3 regions of the Priestia veravalensis genome follow, and region 2 is predicted to be linked to each of the others. Evidence: riboswitches for the same ligand, from Rfam matches in the RefSeq annotation. Region 2 holds a riboswitch; each other region holds the start of a gene.
What was found. A riboswitch is a leader RNA that binds a small molecule or an ion and turns the genes downstream of it on or off. The one in region 2 is predicted to bind thiamine pyrophosphate.

Region 1: linked by a shared signal. The riboswitch ahead of thiC (phosphomethylpyrimidine synthase ThiC) and the one ahead of thiT (energy-coupled thiamine transporter ThiT) in region 2 are both predicted to bind thiamine pyrophosphate.
Region 3: linked by a shared signal. The riboswitch ahead of AS180_RS07150 (acetylornithine deacetylase) and the one ahead of thiT (energy-coupled thiamine transporter ThiT) in region 2 are both predicted to bind thiamine pyrophosphate.

Annotation. Positions count from the first base shown of each region.
Region 1 is NZ_KQ758635.1:18,799-24,744, forward strand. It holds gene AS180_RS06135 (hypothetical protein) at 1-58, shown strand, start outside; gene AS180_RS06140 (VanZ family protein) at 445-888, shown strand; gene thiC (phosphomethylpyrimidine synthase ThiC) at 927-2,693, opposite strand; TPP riboswitch at 2,811-2,923, opposite strand; gene AS180_RS06150 (hypothetical protein) at 2,978-3,265, opposite strand; T-box leader at 3,439-3,681, shown strand; gene brnQ (branched-chain amino acid transport system II carrier protein) at 3,787-5,127, shown strand; gene AS180_RS06160 (undecaprenyl-diphosphate phosphatase) at 5,276-5,946, shown strand, end outside.
Region 2 is NZ_KQ758628.1:80,465-86,410, forward strand. It holds gene parC (DNA topoisomerase IV subunit A) at 1-298, shown strand, start outside; gene AS180_RS02370 (alpha/beta fold hydrolase) at 510-1,334, shown strand; gene AS180_RS02375 (YqcI/YcgG family protein) at 1,538-2,305, shown strand; gene AS180_RS02380 (cupin domain-containing protein) at 2,280-2,591, shown strand; gene AS180_RS02385 (cysteine hydrolase family protein) at 2,613-3,191, shown strand; gene AS180_RS02390 (GNAT family N-acetyltransferase) at 3,287-3,781, shown strand; TPP riboswitch at 3,849-3,951, shown strand; gene thiT (energy-coupled thiamine transporter ThiT) at 4,012-4,584, shown strand; gene AS180_RS02400 (TcaA NTF2-like domain-containing protein) at 4,770-5,714, shown strand; gene AS180_RS02405 (TcaA NTF2-like domain-containing protein) at 5,744-5,946, shown strand, end outside.
Region 3 is NZ_KQ758637.1:62,322-68,267, forward strand. It holds gene AS180_RS07130 (AbrB family transcriptional regulator) at 1-888, shown strand, start outside; gene AS180_RS07135 (class I SAM-dependent methyltransferase) at 922-1,692, shown strand; partial or broken gene AS180_RS07140 (cytochrome P450) at 1,711-2,211, opposite strand; gene AS180_RS07145 (HAD family hydrolase) at 2,525-3,178, shown strand; TPP riboswitch at 3,485-3,587, shown strand; gene AS180_RS07150 (acetylornithine deacetylase) at 3,695-4,972, shown strand; gene tenA (thiaminase II) at 4,972-5,643, shown strand; gene AS180_RS07160 (ABC transporter ATP-binding protein) at 5,636-5,946, shown strand, end outside.

The DNA of each region.
Region 1 (5,946 bases), on a different contig from region 2:
TAAGGTAAAGATGAATGGAAAAAAGACTATGCTCAAATCGATATTAAACCAGATGTAACTGTTGAAGTGATTCATCGAGGAATCATTAATTAATTACAAGAGGTTGAGACATAAGTGCTTCAAACAATGATATACCCCAACTATCACAAGTTAACTGCTTTTGATAGCTTGGGTATTTTTTTGTTGGTTCAAAAACAAATTCAAAAAACTAGCGTAAGGGAACGAACTTGTGCTTACAACCTAGCTATTATAACAAAGTAATGATTCGCCTTTGAGAAGGAATCATTTCATTGTGTCCCAGTCTCTTTTATTTTTAAAGTTTGGTATCCAGAAAAAGAGGTAACGTGATAGGATAAAGTAAGCTGAATGTTTCATAAATACATAGCATGTACAATATGATAGAAGTAAAAGCAGACGGTAAGGACAGAGAAGGTGTGGAAAAACATGACGGATAATACAAAGAAAAAAGTAAAACAAGGATTGCTTTTCTTGTTTATTATATATGGTGTGACACTTATTTACGTCACGCTCATTAAAGAAAACGAGCAAGTATATGGGCAAGCCATGAACTTAAGCTTATTTAGTACAATTAAGCTCATGTGGGCCAGTGGAAATCTTGAGCTAGCATTCGTGAACGTAATAGGGAATATTGTAATGTTTGCTCCAATTGGAATGTTTATACCGCTTTTTATGAAATCATTTGACGGATTTATTCAAGTGGTTGTCACAGGGTTCTTAATCAGTTTCACTGTTGAGATTTTACAATATGAGTTAACAGAGCGAGTTTTTGATATTGATGATATTCTGCTAAATTCAATTGGAACACTGGTCGGATGGATTTTAGTTAAGCTGCTCTTTTTCTTTAAAAGACTTATTTTAAAACGATAGACACCGAGATAAGTAGTTGCTTACCTCGGTGCTTTTTATTAAGAATAAAGTTTAGATCCTTTTTCAATAAATTCCTGTGATTTTTCTTTCATGCCTTGTTTAGCGAAATCAACGAGCTGTTTTTCATCCGCTAGTTGTCTAATATCATGAGAAATTCTCATTGAACAGAACTTAGGTCCACACATGGAACAAAAGTGAGCGGTTTTAGCACCTTCTGCTGGTAGTGTTTCATCATGGTATTCTCGAGCTCGGTCAGGATCTAACGATAAATTAAATTGGTCATGCCATCTAAACTCAAATCGAGCTTTTGAAAGTGCGTTATCACGAATTTGGGCACCTGGGTGACCTTTTGCAAGATCAGCAGCATGAGCAGCAATTTTATAGGTAATTACACCTTCGCGAACATCTTCTTTATTCGGGAGGCCTAAATGTTCTTTTGGGGTTACATAACAAAGCATTGCTGTACCAAACCACCCAATCATTGCAGCTCCAATACCAGACGTAATGTGGTCATAGCCCGGTGCTATATCAGTTGTTAGTGGTCCCAGGGTATAGAATGGTGCTTCGTGGCAAACTTCCATTTGTCGGTCAACGTTCTCTTTAATCAGATGCATTGGCACATGTCCAGGACCCTCAATCATTACTTGAACATCATGCTTCCATGCAATTGTTGTTAATTCGCCAAGCGTATCAAGCTCTGCAAATTGAGCTTCGTCGTTCGCATCAGCAATTGAACCAGGGCGCAGGCCATCTCCCAGTGAGATTGAGATATCATATTGCTTACAAATTTCGCAAATCTCTTCAAAGTGTGTATACAAAAAGTTTTCTTGGTGATGTGCTAAGCACCATTGAGCCAAAATGGAACCACCCCGTGAGACAATACCGGTTGTTCGCGTAGCAGTTAGTGGAATATAGCGCAACAGTACGCCTGCATGAATTGTAAAGTAATCAACCCCTTGTTCTGCTTGTTCAATGAGTGTATCACGATAAACCTCCCAAGATAGGTCTTCTGCTATACCATTAACTTTCTCTAAAGCTTGATAGATTGGGACAGTGCCAACAGGAACGGGTGAATTTCGAATAATCCATTCGCGCGTCTTATGAATGTCTTTACCAGTTGAAAGATCCATAATTGTATCTGCTCCCCACCTTGTAGCCCACGTCATCTTTTCAACTTCATCTTCAATTGATGAATGAACAGCAGAGTTTCCGATATTTGCATTAATTTTCACGTGAAACTTTGTTCCAATAATCATTGGTTCAACTTCTGGGTGGTTAATATTGCAGGGAATGATTGCACGCCCTGCTGCAACTTCTTCACGAATCGTTTCTGCACTCATTTGCTCACGAATTGCGATAAATTCCATTTCAGGCGTGATAATTCCTTTTTTTGCATAATGCATTTGGGTGACGTTTCTGTCATCCTTTGCTTTTTGTGGTGAATAATTAATAAGGGGAAAGCTTTTCGTTTCGTTCCGTTGATCGCCTTCTTTATAGCCGTTATCTCTTGCTTGAACGGTACGGCCAGCATAGGAAAAAGTATCGTTTCGTTCTGCAATCCATGGTTTGCGTAAAGGTGGCAGTCCTTTTTCTAAATCTACACTATAGGCTGGATCGGTGTATACGCCGCTTGTATCGTAAACGCGAACGGGGGTGTTTTGCTCTTCACCGCGGTCGTTTACAGTGGGGGAAAGGTGGATTTCGCGCATCGGTACTTGAATATCACTTCGAGTCCCTTGCACGTATACTTTTTTACTGTTTGGAAACGGCTGTTGCATTGAAATGATTACTTGTTCTTTAGACATACTTATTCCTCCATTATGCTAGTAGATTTTGAGAAAATAAGCTATACCGAACAAAAAAATCGGGCTCTATGTAAGAGCCCGATGGAATAGACAAAAAAGAAAACAGCATAAAACACCGTTCTTTCAAGACTACTTCCCTACGTTGGTATAACCCAAATCAGGTTCAGAGGGTTAAAGAGCACAATAACTCTTCTCTCAGTCTGTGTAATCAGACACCCCTAGTAGAAAATCATTTAATTGACGACTTCATTCTACCATCATTAGGGAAAAATGCAAGCGGTTATTTATCTTTTTGCTGCTTCAAATGCAATAACAATAGCGGTAATAATATGCATAACCATTCCCACAACTGGGATTACGCCGACAAATGATGTCACCATCCCCAAAATATTTCCGTAAGCTGAACGACCTTCTTTATGAGATAAAAATAGAGCAATTGCATGCAGGAAAAAAGCAAATACTAAAGGTCCCCATGAAAAGCTTATGATGAATGCACCACCAATTAGAGGAATACCTAAAAATGCTTCATACCCAGCCGTTAGCCATTTCATAACACGTACATTTCCGCTCATGTATAAGAGCCTCCTATTAAGTAATATAGTAGTATATACGAACGAATTAGCTAGAAGTTTCATTTTATAGACTGACTATTAATGGGAAAAAATATAATTGATAAAATATTTTAATTTTTGTATACAAATCTTAAAAGTTTTGTTAAAATATTTTTATTCAATTAAAACACCTTATAAATTCGTTGAAGAGAACGAGTAGGTTATGAAAACTGTTCCCCAGAGAGCTAACGTTTGCTGAAAGTTAGCGTACAGTTCCTAGCTGAAAATCATCTCTGAGAAAATATGCTGAAGCCTTATAGTAAGTATATTCGGACGTCCACCGTTAGAAGGAACACGTATGAACACGTACGTTGGCGAGTGCTGCTGTTTTTAGTAGAACGAGGGTGGTAACGCGAGAATTATATCTCGTCCCTTTTTAGGGACGGGATTTTTTTGTGTATAAAAAGGAGTGATTCGAGTGGAAAGTGATATTGACATTAGACAGAAAAATCAGAAATACAAACAATCTAGGAGGAACTCACATGAATGCTTTATCAAGAAAAGATACACTGTTTATTAGTTTAATGCTATTCTCATTATTTTTTGGAGCAGGAAACTTAATTTTCCCTCCATTTTTAGGACAGTCTGCTGGAAGTGAATTGTGGCCAGCTGTTACAGGCTTCATTTTATCGGCTGTGGGGCTACCAATCCTGGGTGTCATTGCTGTAGCAAAATCAAATGGTCTTCATTCATTAGCAAACCGAGTCCACCCAGTTTTCGCCGTTGTATTTACGGTCATGATTTACTTAGCAATTGGACCTTTTTTAGGAATCCCACGAGCAGGAAGCTTAGCATTTGAAATGGGCGTACAGCCTTTTTTACCTGAAGGAGTAAATGTAAAAGCCGCGCTGTTTGGATATACGTTTTGTTATTTTGCACTTGCTTACTGGTTAGCTTTAAAGCCTTCAAAGCTTGTTGACCGCTTTGGAAAAGTATTAACGCCAGTTTTATTAGTTCTTATTTCACTTATTTTTATTCGTGCCCTTTCTTATCCTTTTGAGCCGGCTGGTCAACCTGCAGGTAATTATGTCACAAAAGCATTCGCTACTGGATTTACCGATGGTTATGCGACCATGGATACAATCGCTGCGCTAAACTTTGGAATTGTCATTGCAATGGCTTTGAAGCAAAAAGGAATGACTAGTGCGAAAAGTATTATGTCATCATCCATTCGTGCAGGAGTAATTGCAGGAACGTTGCTAGCTATTATTTATCTTATGCTGGCATATTTAGGATCTGTTAGTCATGCCAATGCAGCAAATGGAGCAATAACGTTAACGAACATTGTATTTACGCTTTTTGGACCGTTCGGAGCTGTTCTATTAGGAGTTGTATTTACGCTAGCTTGTTTAACAACTTCTGTTGGATTATTAACCTCATGCAGTCAGTATTTTGAGCAATTAGTACCGAAAGTATCATATAAGGTTTGGGTTAGTACAATTGCCGTATTTAGTTTACTTGTTGCAAACTTAGGATTAACCATGATTCTAAAAATTTCAGTTCCAGTTTTAACAGCTATTTACCCTGTTGCTATTATGCTAATTGTTCTATCATTAACGAATTCTTTAATCAAAGGAAAGCAAGGTGTATATGCTTTATCTATTTTATTCGTTGGAATTGTAAGCGTAACGGACGCTTGTCTTCAGTCAGGGTTAAACTTAGGTGCTTGGGGGGAACTTGTAAAGACTTTGCCATTGTATAACACAGGATTTGGTTGGTTAGTACCAGCAATCGCTGGGGCTATGGGCGGTTATCTTCTTAGCTTATATAATCTAAAAGGTAAAGTAGTTCACTCAAAACAAGTTAAATCATATAGTAAATAAGATTGTCCATAAAAAAGCCCAAACTGGGCTTTTTTTGTTCTTCAAATAAAGATTGTGTTTTTATCAGCAAACAATTATGATAAAAAGCGAATATTCACGTTTGCTATGAAGATGAAAAAATTATGTAATCTTGAAAGGTAGAGTAAAAATGTGGGAAATTATTGTTGCGATTATTTTAGGAATTGTAGAAGGTCTAACTGAATTTGCGCCTGTATCATCGACCGGACACATGATTATTGTAGATGATTTATGGCTGAATTCAAAAGAGCTATTTTCACCAGAGGTTGCTAATACATTTAAGATTGTCATTCAATTAGGCTCGATCCTAGCCGTTGTTGTTTTGTTTAGAAATCGTTTTATTAATCTATTAGGGTTAAATCGTAAAAATGAGAAATATGAACAGGTAACAAATCGATTAAAACTTTCTCAAGTTATCGTTGGTTTGCTTCCGGCAGCTGTATTAGGATTCTTATTTGAAGATTTTATTGACAAGCATTTGTTCTCGTTGAACACGGTGTTAGTCAGCTTAATTGCAGGAGCAATTTTAATGATTATTGCAGACCGCTTTGCTTCAAGAATTCCAAAAACAGAAACGGTAGATCAAATGACTTATCGTCAAGCAATTGGTGTTGGATTATTTCAATGTATCGCTCTATGGCCAGGGTTTTCACGCTCTGGTGCTACGATTTCAGGTGGGGTACTTTTGGGTATGAGCCACCGAGCAGCTTCTGACTTTACTTTTATTATGGCTGTTCCTATCATGGCAGGAGCTAGTGGGTTATCATTAATCAAAAATTGGCAGTATTTCACAATTGATGC
Region 2 (5,946 bases):
TACAACGCACCGAGGTGCTATTAAGAAAACAAAAATGACAGAATTTGAGCAGTCATCTCGAGCGAAACGTGGATTAGTAATGGTTCGTGAATTAAAAGCAAATCCTCATCAAATTACAAAAGTGAAGATTGTCACGAAGGAAGATGAGGTTGTGATACAGTCTGAGAAAAATCAAACAGAGCGCATTGATCCAGCGTCAATGCGACCAAGCGATCGCTATAGCAACGGTTCATTTGCAATCGATCAAGCGGAATCCGGGGACGTTATTGATATGTGGATTGAAAAAAAAACAAAATAATAAACTAAAAAGAGCGCTGTTTTGCAGCGTTCTTTTTAGTTTATATAGATTCTATATAAACTATGTTCTAAATAATCAATATAAATAAAAAATAGCAGCTAAGAAAATATCAACATGAACAGAGAATATCAACATGAACAGAGAATATCAACATGAACAGAGAATATCAACATAAAAATAAAGTAGGCATAATGAAAGGAAGTGTATTTTTATGGGATATTACCTTACCGTTGATCAAAAGGGTACGAAAATATATGTTGAAGACATTGGGAGTGGAATGCCTATACTGTTTCTTCACGGCTGGCCAGTTAATCATACAATGTTTGAATATCAGTTTAATGAGCTTCCGAAACATGGGATTCGCTGCATTGCAATAGATTTACGCGGGTTTGGAAAATCAAGTCGACCGTTCAAAGGCTATACATATAACTCATTAGCCGACGATGTTCGAGCAGTTATTCACGCCTTACAACTTTCAGCTCTAACGTTAGTTGGTTTTTCAATGGGAGGAGCAATTGCCCTGCGGTATATGAGTAGACATTTAGGATTTGGTGTGAACAAACTGATTCTAGCTGGTGCAGCTGTCCCTAGCTTTATTAAAAGAGACGATTTTCCTTATGGACTTTCTAAGGGAGAAGTAGATAGCATCATTCAAGCGACGTATCAAGATCGACCAGCTATGCTCGCCGATTTTGGCCAGAAATTTTTTAATTCAAAAATTAGCTCTTCTTTTAGAGATTGGTTTCAATTACTAGGTCTAGAAGCTTCAGGTCACGGAACGATTAAAACAGCAAAGTCACTGCGTGATGAAGATCTCCGTGAAGACTTGAGTCAAATTTTTGTAAAAGCGTATATTTTACACGGAAAGAAAGATCAAATTTGTCCGTTTCCTTTAGCTGAAGCCATGCATAAAGGAATTGAGGGTTCAACGTTAATTCCTTTTGAAAAGAGCGGTCACGGCCTTTTTTACGATGAACAAAAAAAGTTTACTGAAACCTTAAAAGACATTGTTTATTCTGCTGCGAAAAGAGATTGACTGCAACGAGGATATAAAATTATGGTGATAAACGGTCTTCTATAGGCAAATCGGTGGAATTCCTACCAAAAGCCTTTCTTTCTAAAAGTTTACTTATTTCCTATTCCGGTCGTTTGTGAATTTGGAAAATACAAGGAAAACGAATATAAAGCGTCCCTGTTTCTAATAAAAATATCTGGTGGAAATCTGTAAGGAGGGTTTTAATGAGAAATAAAAAGCTATTCAATAGCAAGGAAATTATGGATTCGCCTATTGTTCCTGAATGGGGAAAAGCGGTTTTTAGTGATTTTAGTCAAGACATGCTTTCTGAAGAGAACCCTTTCCCCTGCATTTTAGGAGTAGAGGGATTAAAAAAAGATTTGCTGCGATTTGCGTTTGTGTCTTCACCATATAATTATAAAGATATCAGGCTCTGTGCAGATGCACTTAAAGAATATATGGCATGCTTTCGCACATTAGGTCGCTATACATCATTTGTTGTGTTCTTTGAGCCTGAATATAAAAAACGTACGATGATTCAGTATGAAACGATGTTTTGGGATACCCTCACATTTTTACATCGAATTGATGGAAAGCCTTGGCCCGAAGAAATCCCCAAAAACCCTAACGATCCTCTATGGGAGTTTTGTTTTGAAGGTGAGCCAATATTTGTTGTCTGTAATACGCCTGTACATGAATTACGAAAAAGCCGAAAGAGCAGCAGTTTCATAATTACATTTCAGCCTAGATGGGTGTTTGAGGGAATGACTCCTCATACAAAAATGGGACAGCAAGTTCAAAAAACGGTTCGGAATCGACTTGAAGATTACGACAAAGTTGAAGCGCATCCTCATCTAGGATGGTATGGAGATCAAGAAAATCATGAATGGAAGCAGTATTTCTTACGAGATGTTAACAACTCGTTCCCAACAGAATGTCCATTCAAGCTAAAAAGGAGTGAAAGAGATGGAGTTAAAAAAAGCCTTTATTAAAAAAGGAATTGGCGGTGGTCTTGAAGAAGTTATACATGAACTACTTCCAAAACATACCGGTTATGTAGAGGTTCAACATGATGTTGCAGGGCAGGAACACCCAAGTCATACTCACCCTACCGACGAGATTCTTCATATTATTAAAGGATCTATTTATTTTACAGTTGAGGGAGAAACAACTCAGTGCGAAGCGGGAGATCGTATTTATTTACCAAAACACACAAAGCATGCGTCAAAAGCTGATGTGAATGGTTGTACGTATGTAATCTCCATTTTAAAATTTTGATGAAAGAAGTTGATGACTGGAATGATTCAATCAAACCCTGTTTTAATCATAATAGATGTACAAAAAGGTTTTGAACAAGATGCTTGGGGAACTCGTAATAATATTCATGCAGAAGATAATATGCTCACTCTTTTACAAGCTTGGAGGAGACAGCAGTTTCCGGTTATTCATGTCCAGCATGCTTCAAAAAGCGAAACATCTCCTCTTTTTCCAGGGACGGAAGGATTCCGTTTCAAAGAAGGTTTCGGTCCTGTTGGTGATGAATACTTAATTCGAAAGCATAAAAATAGCTGTTTTATAGGAACAGAACTGGATAACTATCTGAAGGAAAACGGATACGATACGCTTATACTAGTAGGTTTAACAACGAACCATTGCGTCTCTACAACGGCACGCATGGCAGGAAACTTAGGTTATCGCACTTACGTCATCCACGATGCAACTGCGTGTTTCAATCTGTTATCATATGACGGTGAAACAACTTTTGCAGCAGAAGATGTTCATCGCTTAAGCTTATCATCTCTTCACAATGAATTTGCAACGGTTACTTCAACATCCGAAGCCCTACGCGTACTGCAATCCTATCAATATATAAAATGAGGCCTGATGCTTTTGCATCAGGTTTTTTGTGTAGATTATTCTGACAAAAACAAGTACAATAGAAACATCATTTTGAAAAAGGAGCACGATACATCATGACAGTAATTAGAAAAGCTTTAGCAGAAGACTTACCTACAATGGTGGCTATTTATAATCAGTCAGTACGCCAAAGCGCAGCAACATTTGACTTAACTCCTGTAACAATTGGGCAACGTAAAAGCTGGTTTGAATCTCACGACCAAAGTCAACTGTTTCCACTGCTTGTTGCTGAACGAAATGGTGAAGTAGCTGGATACGCATCTTTGTCTTCCTACCGTGATAAAGAAGCATATATTCGAACAGTTGAACTCTCCGTTTATGTAGATGAAGCTCACCAAGGATTTGGAATTGGTAAAAGGTTAATGGAAGCTATTCTAGTACAAGCAAAAGAGTTAAATCATCACGTTGTTATTTCTGGTATTACAAAAGGAAACGATAAAAGTATTAAAATGCATGAACAGTTTGGATTTACCTTTTGTGGGGAATTTAAAGAAGTAGGATGGAAGTTCAATCAATGGCAAGATGTTCTGTTTTATCAACTGATTCTTTAAGTGAAATTAAATAGTATCTTGTTTGAGAATTATGTTATAATAGAAAGCGTTCTAATAATACATATCAACGTACCACAGGGGGAGCCTGAATGGCTGAGAGTGAACCAATTGTTCTGACCCTTTGAACCTGTTAGTTAATGCTAGCGTAGGGAGTGTGGAGCGTGCAGCTTGTGCTGCCTCCTGTGTTTGTCGTTGAATACTAATGATTTTACAACAGGAGTGAAAAGACGATGAACAAAGGAATGTCTTTACAAGCGAAAATTGAAGTGGCAATCTTTGCAGCTCTAGCAATGATAATTGATATATTGCCATCAATTACAATTGCACCTGCCGTGTCCATATCATTTTCCATGGTACCAATCTTCATTATTTGCTTTCGATGGGGATTTAAATCAGGCGTGGTAGCTGGATTTTTGTGGGGATTGCTACAAGTTGTCACGGGTACTGCTTATGTATTAACACCTCTACAAGCATTTATCGAATATTTTATTGCATTTGCATTCATTGGTCTAGCAGGGCTATTGTCTGGTGCTATTAAGCAGAACTTAGCTACTAACAATCGAACAAAAGCATTTACATTTATTATTTTAGCAATTGTTATCGGCAGCGTTGCTCGCTATTTTTGGCACTTTGTTGCAGGGATTATTTTTTGGGGCTCTTATGCGCCAAAAGGAGTATCTGCATTATGGTATTCATTTACGATGAACGGACTAGCAATGGTGGGATCCATGATTGCTTGCCTAATCATTTTAGCCGTATTAATTCCGTCTGCTGCAAGAGTGGTATTAAATCGCGCATCATAAATAAAAGGAATGAAACCTATAGGAGTAACATCCTATAGGTTTTTTGCGTTTTTAAACCAATTTACATGTTTTCAGTGTTTTTGTTCTTTTTATGAAAGGGTTGAGGGTTTTTTTGTAGAATGGTATACTAGGTCTGTTTGTTGGAAGAATATACATACCATTTTTTGTAGGAAGGAATCATGTTAATGAACAAACGTAATCTCCTTTACATGACGATTGCAACATCCCTTTTACTCGCAGGATGTCAGCAAAAAGCTCAAAAAGCAACTGAAGTCGATACGGACTTGATGATTGCAGGAGAGATAGAAAGTCATGATCAAGAAGCAAAGAAAGATGTTGTTGAAAACCAGTACAGATATGATATTTCAGATACAATAGATGAAAAAATAATCTCGCAGTTTATGAATAGCTACTTCAAGGCTTTACATGATGGAATCCTTCATAAATCAGCTAAGTCAATTCAGACATATATAATAGAAGATAGTGAGTTTTATAAACAGCAAGTAATGAAAATTGATAATTTTTCGGAGCAAGGAATTCGTCAAGAACTAAAGACGTTTCAAGTTGTGAACTGGTATGAAGCTGAGAAAAATCAAATAAATTTACAAACGTTTGAAGAGGTCACCATCCATCAACCTAATAAAAAGGATTATACAAAGAGTATTAATCAATTGTATACGCTAATAAGCGATCAAGGTACATTGCGAATTAAAAGCGTAGAGCCGTATACAATGGATAAAGCAGAAGAAACGAAGTCAAATGCACCAGCTATTACAAGAGCAGCTAGCTTAAATGAATATAACGGTAAATGGTCCACTGCCAATTCTGACTTAAAAGGTGCTCCAATCGTAGAGTTTTATGCTTCTTCTAGCTCAGAGGCTACGGTGAAGATTCATGCCTATAAGCCACCAAATTCAGTAGAAGTAGCTACAGTAGAAGCAGAAAACATAATTTTTAAACATAATCAAGCTGTTATTCATTACGATACGGACAATAATGGAAATAAAGGAACAATTGTCGTGACCCTAAAAGCAAATTCTCTTTTTGTTATTCATCATTTAGAAAAGGCTTCTGAGTCTAAATGGACGATTCCTGCAGGCGCATTTGAGCTGTCCACGTTTGAAAGTTAAACAAGATAAAAGAAAAAAGGGGGATTCAAATGGGAAATCTATATATCGTGGCCATAATTTGTTTCCTGTGGCTTGTGCTGTCAGCATGTAGTGAGACAAAGTCTGCTCCGGCTCCGACACCAAAAGAGCCTGAATCAGAAGCTACCGTTCTGGTTGATGTCGATGAGTCTGCTAATGAGACACAAAAGAGTTCTTCTCTTCCCGTTGTGACAAATGAAGAAGCCAAACAGCT
Region 3 (5,946 bases), on a different contig from region 2:
AATCTAACGGTTGTCAGCACATTTGTAGATAATTGGCTTCCTGTATCTATCATTTTATTAATCTCTATTTTATTTTCATTAGGCTCTGGGTTTATTCTTTTTAAATTCACCTCAAATGATTTGTTAACAAGCTTGTTCAGTACAGCTCCTGGTGGACTAAGTGCCATGCCAGGGATTGCAGAAGAGGTGGGAGCAAACACTGCAACGGTAAGCGTTGTTCAAATTATGCGCGTATTCCTTGTTGTGCTTACGGTTCCACTTCTGGTTTCATCGTTAGGAGAACAAGCAACAGTAGCAGCACCCTCTAAGGCAGCTTTTTCTTTTAGTTTAGAGTCAGTATCATGGACATTTGTATTAGTCTTTGCAGCATTTATTGGATACCTAATTGGCAAGCGTTTCAAATTTCCGGCTCCGTGGCTTGTTGGAGGGATGCTGACGGTAGGCATCATGCAAGTAGCAGGCTCAGCGATTGCAGGCTATAACTTAACAGCGTGGTGGCCACATCTTGTCTTAATTATTGCGCAAGTAATCATTGCGACAAGCATTGGTTCACGTTTTCACGCTGATATGTTTCAGGGTATGAAGCGAACGATTGGAGTGGCTTTTATTAGCACAATTGTGTTAATTGGTACGATGTTTCTATGTGCATATATCGTATCTGAGGTTGGAGGCATACCATTTATTACAACAGCACTTGCTTTTGCTCCAGGAGGAGTTGCGGAGATGGCGACCACTTCTGTTGTACTAGGAGCAGATGCACCGTTTGTTGTAGCTGTTCAAGTATTTCGTATTTTAATTGTTTCGCTGCTATTACCACCAATCTTTAGATGGTTCTATCAGGTTGGGGAGCAGAAAGTTCATGCTCATGCTAAGGTTCAAGAAAGGTAATAGCTGACTTATGAAGAGAGGTAGTGGTGGGAAATGAATCATGAAAAAGAGCTAGTGGTGAGTCAATTTGGCAGCAATGCTAAAAACTATGTGAAAAGCAAAGGCCATTCCAAAGGAGCTGATTTAGCTTTCTTAACAGAAGTAGCGGCTGATTATGCCGGAGAAAAAGCCTTGGATATCGCAACGGGTGGAGGCCACGTAGCTAATAAGCTTGCCGGTTTATTTGGTGAGGTAGTAGCTTTTGATCTTACTCCACAAATGCTCCTTTATGCAGAAGAATTTATCAAAAGTAACGGTCATGAGAACGTATCGTTTGTCCAGGGTGAAGCAGAGAAACTACCGTTTTTAGATGAAGCGTTTAATCTCGTAACGTGCCGAATCGCTCCTCATCACTTTACCGATGTGCAAAGCTTTGTTAACGAATCAGCTCGGGTATTAAAGAAAGACGGAGCGTTTATAGTCGTGGATAACGTGGCGCCAGAAAGCGACGCATATGATACTTTTTATAACGAAGTGGAAAAGAAGCGAGATCCTAGCCATAAGCGTGCTTATAAAAAGACAGAGTGGTTTAAAATGTTAGAGGGAGCGGGCTTCACAATTGAGCTAATGACGCGCTTTCCAAAAACATTTCTGTTTGATGATTGGTGTGAAATGATGAAAGTACCGCTAAACGATAAGCAAGAGCTCATAGAAAAGATGCTGCGTGCTTCAAGTGAACTGAAAACGTTCTTTCATATTCAAACAGACGGTAAAAGCATTCAATCGTTTCAAGCAGAATCCGTTTTAATTGTTGCGAAAAAATAAGAGAAGCCGTGCTCCTGTGAGAGCGTGGCTTGTTGTTTCAACACCAGCTCCAAGTAAGAGCATGGTTGTTTGAACAATTTCTTCGTCTGTGAAACCTTCTCCATCTATATTGACTTGAATTAAATCCGAAATAATGTCATCTGCAAGATTTGAACGTTTTTGAACGACAAGTGGATAGAGATATTCAAAATATTCTTTAGCTGCCTGTTGTTTTTCTTGTTCGAGTTCATGAAGGAGCTCTTTATCGTAAGGTTGAAATAATACGTCTATCCAATGTTTGAACTGGTGACGGTCTTCAATCGGTACGCCGAATAAATCTGCAATCACGTAGCTAGGTAAAGGCGATGCAAAAACTTCGACAATATCTACAGTTGTATTCACTTCGATGTCTTTGACAAGATTAGCAGCAATTTGACGAATGCGTGGCTCCCAGTTCTTTAAGCTACGTGGTGTAAAAGCAGCAGAAAGTAAAGAGCGTGCTTTACGGTGATCAGGTGGATCTAACAGCGTTAGTTTGGTATCTCAGTTACCGGAATTACTTCTTGTTTCATTGTTCGTTCCTCCTTCTATAGAGATGGAAAAGAGTAAATGCTCTCTAAACTTTTTGTGCATACAGTTCGATAAAATGAACCTATAGTTCAAAATGTACCTTAATTATATAGGGGGTATTGTTTGCTCATCAACTGAAATAGAAAAGTTGAGCGTAAAGAAATGAAAAAATGCAAATGATATCCATATGTCGATGTGCTAGCTGAAATATACATTTGTAGCCCTACTCATAAGAACGTGATAGGATATTAACTAGAATTGAGATATAAAGGCGGTATGAAAGATGATTAAAGCAATTGTGTTTGACTTTGATGGATTAATTGTAGATACAGAATCAGTTTGGTATGAAGTATACTGCGATATGCTAGAACCTCGTGGCGTACATTTGAAAATTGAAGAGTTTGCGTCTTATATAGGAACGGATACTAAAGCGCTTTACGACTTTTTATATGAGCAGTTTGGTCGTGAATTAACGAAGGAAGAAATTGCAAAAGAGTCATTAAAGCGTCACCGAGAAAAAATGAAGCAGCTTGCAGCTCGTGAAGGCGTTCTTGAGTATTTAAAAGAAGCGAAAGAATTAGGACTGAAAATTGGTTTAGCTAGCAGTTCAGACCGTGCATGGGTTACGTCGTTTTTAAAGGAATTAGATCTCCTTGGTCATTTCGAAGTGATGCAAACGCGTGGCGACGTGGAAAAAGTTAAGCCAGATCCAGCTCTTTATAAGCAAACAGTTGAAAAGCTAGGCGTAAAACCTTCTGAAGCCATTGCTTTTGAAGACTCAGCCAACGGTGCAAAAGCTGCGATTGCTGCGGGTTTACAATGTGTAATTGTGCCGAATCGTCTCTCTGCACATTTGACGTTTGAAACGTATCACTTACGCATTGCCTCTATGAAAGAGAAGTCGTTGCAAGAAGTAATTGAACAGGTAAGTCATTAAAAAAGTGAAGCTAGCATTAGCTCCACTTTCTATGGTTCTAAGTGTATTTTTGGGAACGGAATACGAGGCGGTTGTATTACTGTCCAACTTGTCAAAAGAAGTAAGTATAGAAAAGGAGGGATTCTAAGCTGAATAGCTCGTCCCTAGTCTTCTATACTTGGTAGGCATCCGATAGAATTAAACATAACGCTATTGTGGCTTTGAAGGTCAAATTAGAATTCTGCAAATTGTATTGAACTATATAAGGTAGTGTGGTACAACTAATAGAGGTAATAATCAGATAGTTTTACAAAAAAATAGTCATTATCAAACCACTAGGGGTGCTTTTCAAAGCTGAGAGAGACGCTTGTCTTAACCCTTATAACCTGAACTAGGTAATACTAGCGTAGGAAAGAGGTATTGTGTGCTACATCTATGACTTTTACGTGATGTAAGAGGGATACATGTGTATATTCAAGCGCTTCTTTTCTATGAAAAGAAGCGCTTTTTTATGTGGTTTAGAAGGAGGGAATTGGTATGAATATTACGGATGTAGTAAAGCAAGTAGATGACAAACGAGATGAGCTTATTGAACTTTTGACCAAGCTCATATCTTACAAAACACCAGCACCACCTGCACGTAATACAAAAGAAGCGCAGAGCTATATTGCGCGGCTGTTGGAAAGCTATGGTTTTGAAACAGATATGTGGGACGTGTATCCAAATGATCCTAACGTTGTTGGAACATTAAAGGGAACAAATCGAAGTGGGTACCAGAGCTTGATTATTAATGGACATATTGATGTTGCAGCTGTTAACGAAGACGAAGGATGGGATGCTGATCCGTTTCAAGCGAGGTGCGGTGAAGAATTTATTACGGGGAGAGGCGCTGCCGATATGAAAGGCGGACTCGCTGGTGCGCTGTTTGCTATTAAGCTTCTACGTGAAGCTGGAGTGGAGTTTCCTGGTGATTTAGTGTTTCAGTCAGTTATCGGTGAAGAGGTTGGAGAGGCAGGTACCCTTGAATGCTGCAAGCGAGGATATAGCGCAGACTTTGCGGTTGTGGTTGATACAAGTGATTTGCAAATCCAAGGTCAAGGTGGAGTCATTACCGGGTGGATAACTGTGAAAAGTAAGCAAACATATCATGATGCCACAAGAAGACAAATGATTCATGCCGGCGGCGGTTTGTTGGGAGCCAGTGCAATTGAAAAAATGATGAAATTAATTGGTGCACTACAAGAGTTAGAGCGCCACTGGGCTGTTGTCAAAAGCTACCCTGGCTTTCCGCCTGGAACAAATACAATAAATCCAGCGGTTATTGAAGGTGGTCGCCACGCAGCGTTTATCGCAGATGAGTGCAGGCTGTGGGTGACCGTTCATTATTATCCAAATGAATCGTATGAAGAAGTAGCGAAAGAAGTAGAAGACCATCTGTTACAGGTTGCAAAAGCAGATCGGTGGCTAAGAGAAAATCTCCCAACGTTTAAGTGGGGAGGAACATCAATGATTGAAGATAGAGGTGAAATTTTCCCTGCATTTGAAGTAGATAGAAATCACCCAGCAGTTCACTCGTTAGTCAGTGCTCATAGAGAAGTGACAATGAAAGAAGCGAAAGTCAACGTTTCTCCAACGGTTACGGACGGTGGCTGGCTAGCTGATGCAGGTATAGCTACAGTTATTTATGGCCCAGGCGAATTAACGGAAGCACACGCTGTTAATGAAAAGCTGTCCGTTGATCAATTACTCGATTACACGAAAGTGATGGTTCAGTTTATTTATGAGTGGCTACATACAAAAAAGGAGAGTGCCTAATGAGATTCAGTGAACGTTTATATGAAAAAGTAAAGCCTATTTGGAAGCAAACGCATGAGTATCCCTTTGTAAAGGGGATGGGAGAAGGGACGTTAGAGCAAGAGAAGTTTCGCTTTTATATGGTACAAGATTACGTGTATTTAATTGATTATGCAAAGCTATTTGCACTTGGAGCAGTAAAAGCAACAGATGTTCAAACGATGGGGAAATTTGCAGCGTTATTACATTCAACGATCAACGAAGAGATGGAGCTACATAGACAATATGCAAAACGTTTTTTAATTACTCCTGAAGAACTAGAAACAGCAGAGCCCGCGCCAACAACGCTTGCTTACACGCACTATATGCTTCACGTTTCTCAAAACGGAACGCTAGCTGAGCTTGTTGCCGCACTGCTCCCGTGCATGTGGAGCTATTGGGAAATTGGCAAAGAGCTTTCCACTCAGCCTGGAGCAGCTCATGAGCTTTATAGTGAGTGGATTCACATGTACAGCTCAGCTGAATTTGGTGAGCTTGCGACTTGGTGCATCGATCTAATGGATCAGCTAGCAGAAGGAAAATCAGAAGCAGAGCTTAACAAGCTAGAAGAAATCTTTATTAATACGACGCGCTTTGAATACTTATTCTGGGATATGGCTTATGAAAAAGCGATGTGGCCTGTTCATGTATAAAAAAGCTTTGGAGTTTGAAAAGGTGACTTTCTCATATGAAGAAAGCAAAGGAGCAATCTTAGAATCTCTTAATTTTGATATTAAAGAAGGAGAGTTTGTCAGCATTGTTGGTGCAAGCGGTTCAGGAAAGAGCACGCTTTTTCGACTCATTACCGGGTTAGAGATAGAGCAGACGGGAAGGATTTTAATTAATGGTCAGCAGCATCATAGTAGATTGGGTCATGTGGGATACATGCCCCAAGAAGATCTTCTTTTACCTTGGAGGACGATTCTAGATAACGCTGCTTTACCTTTAGAGTTAAA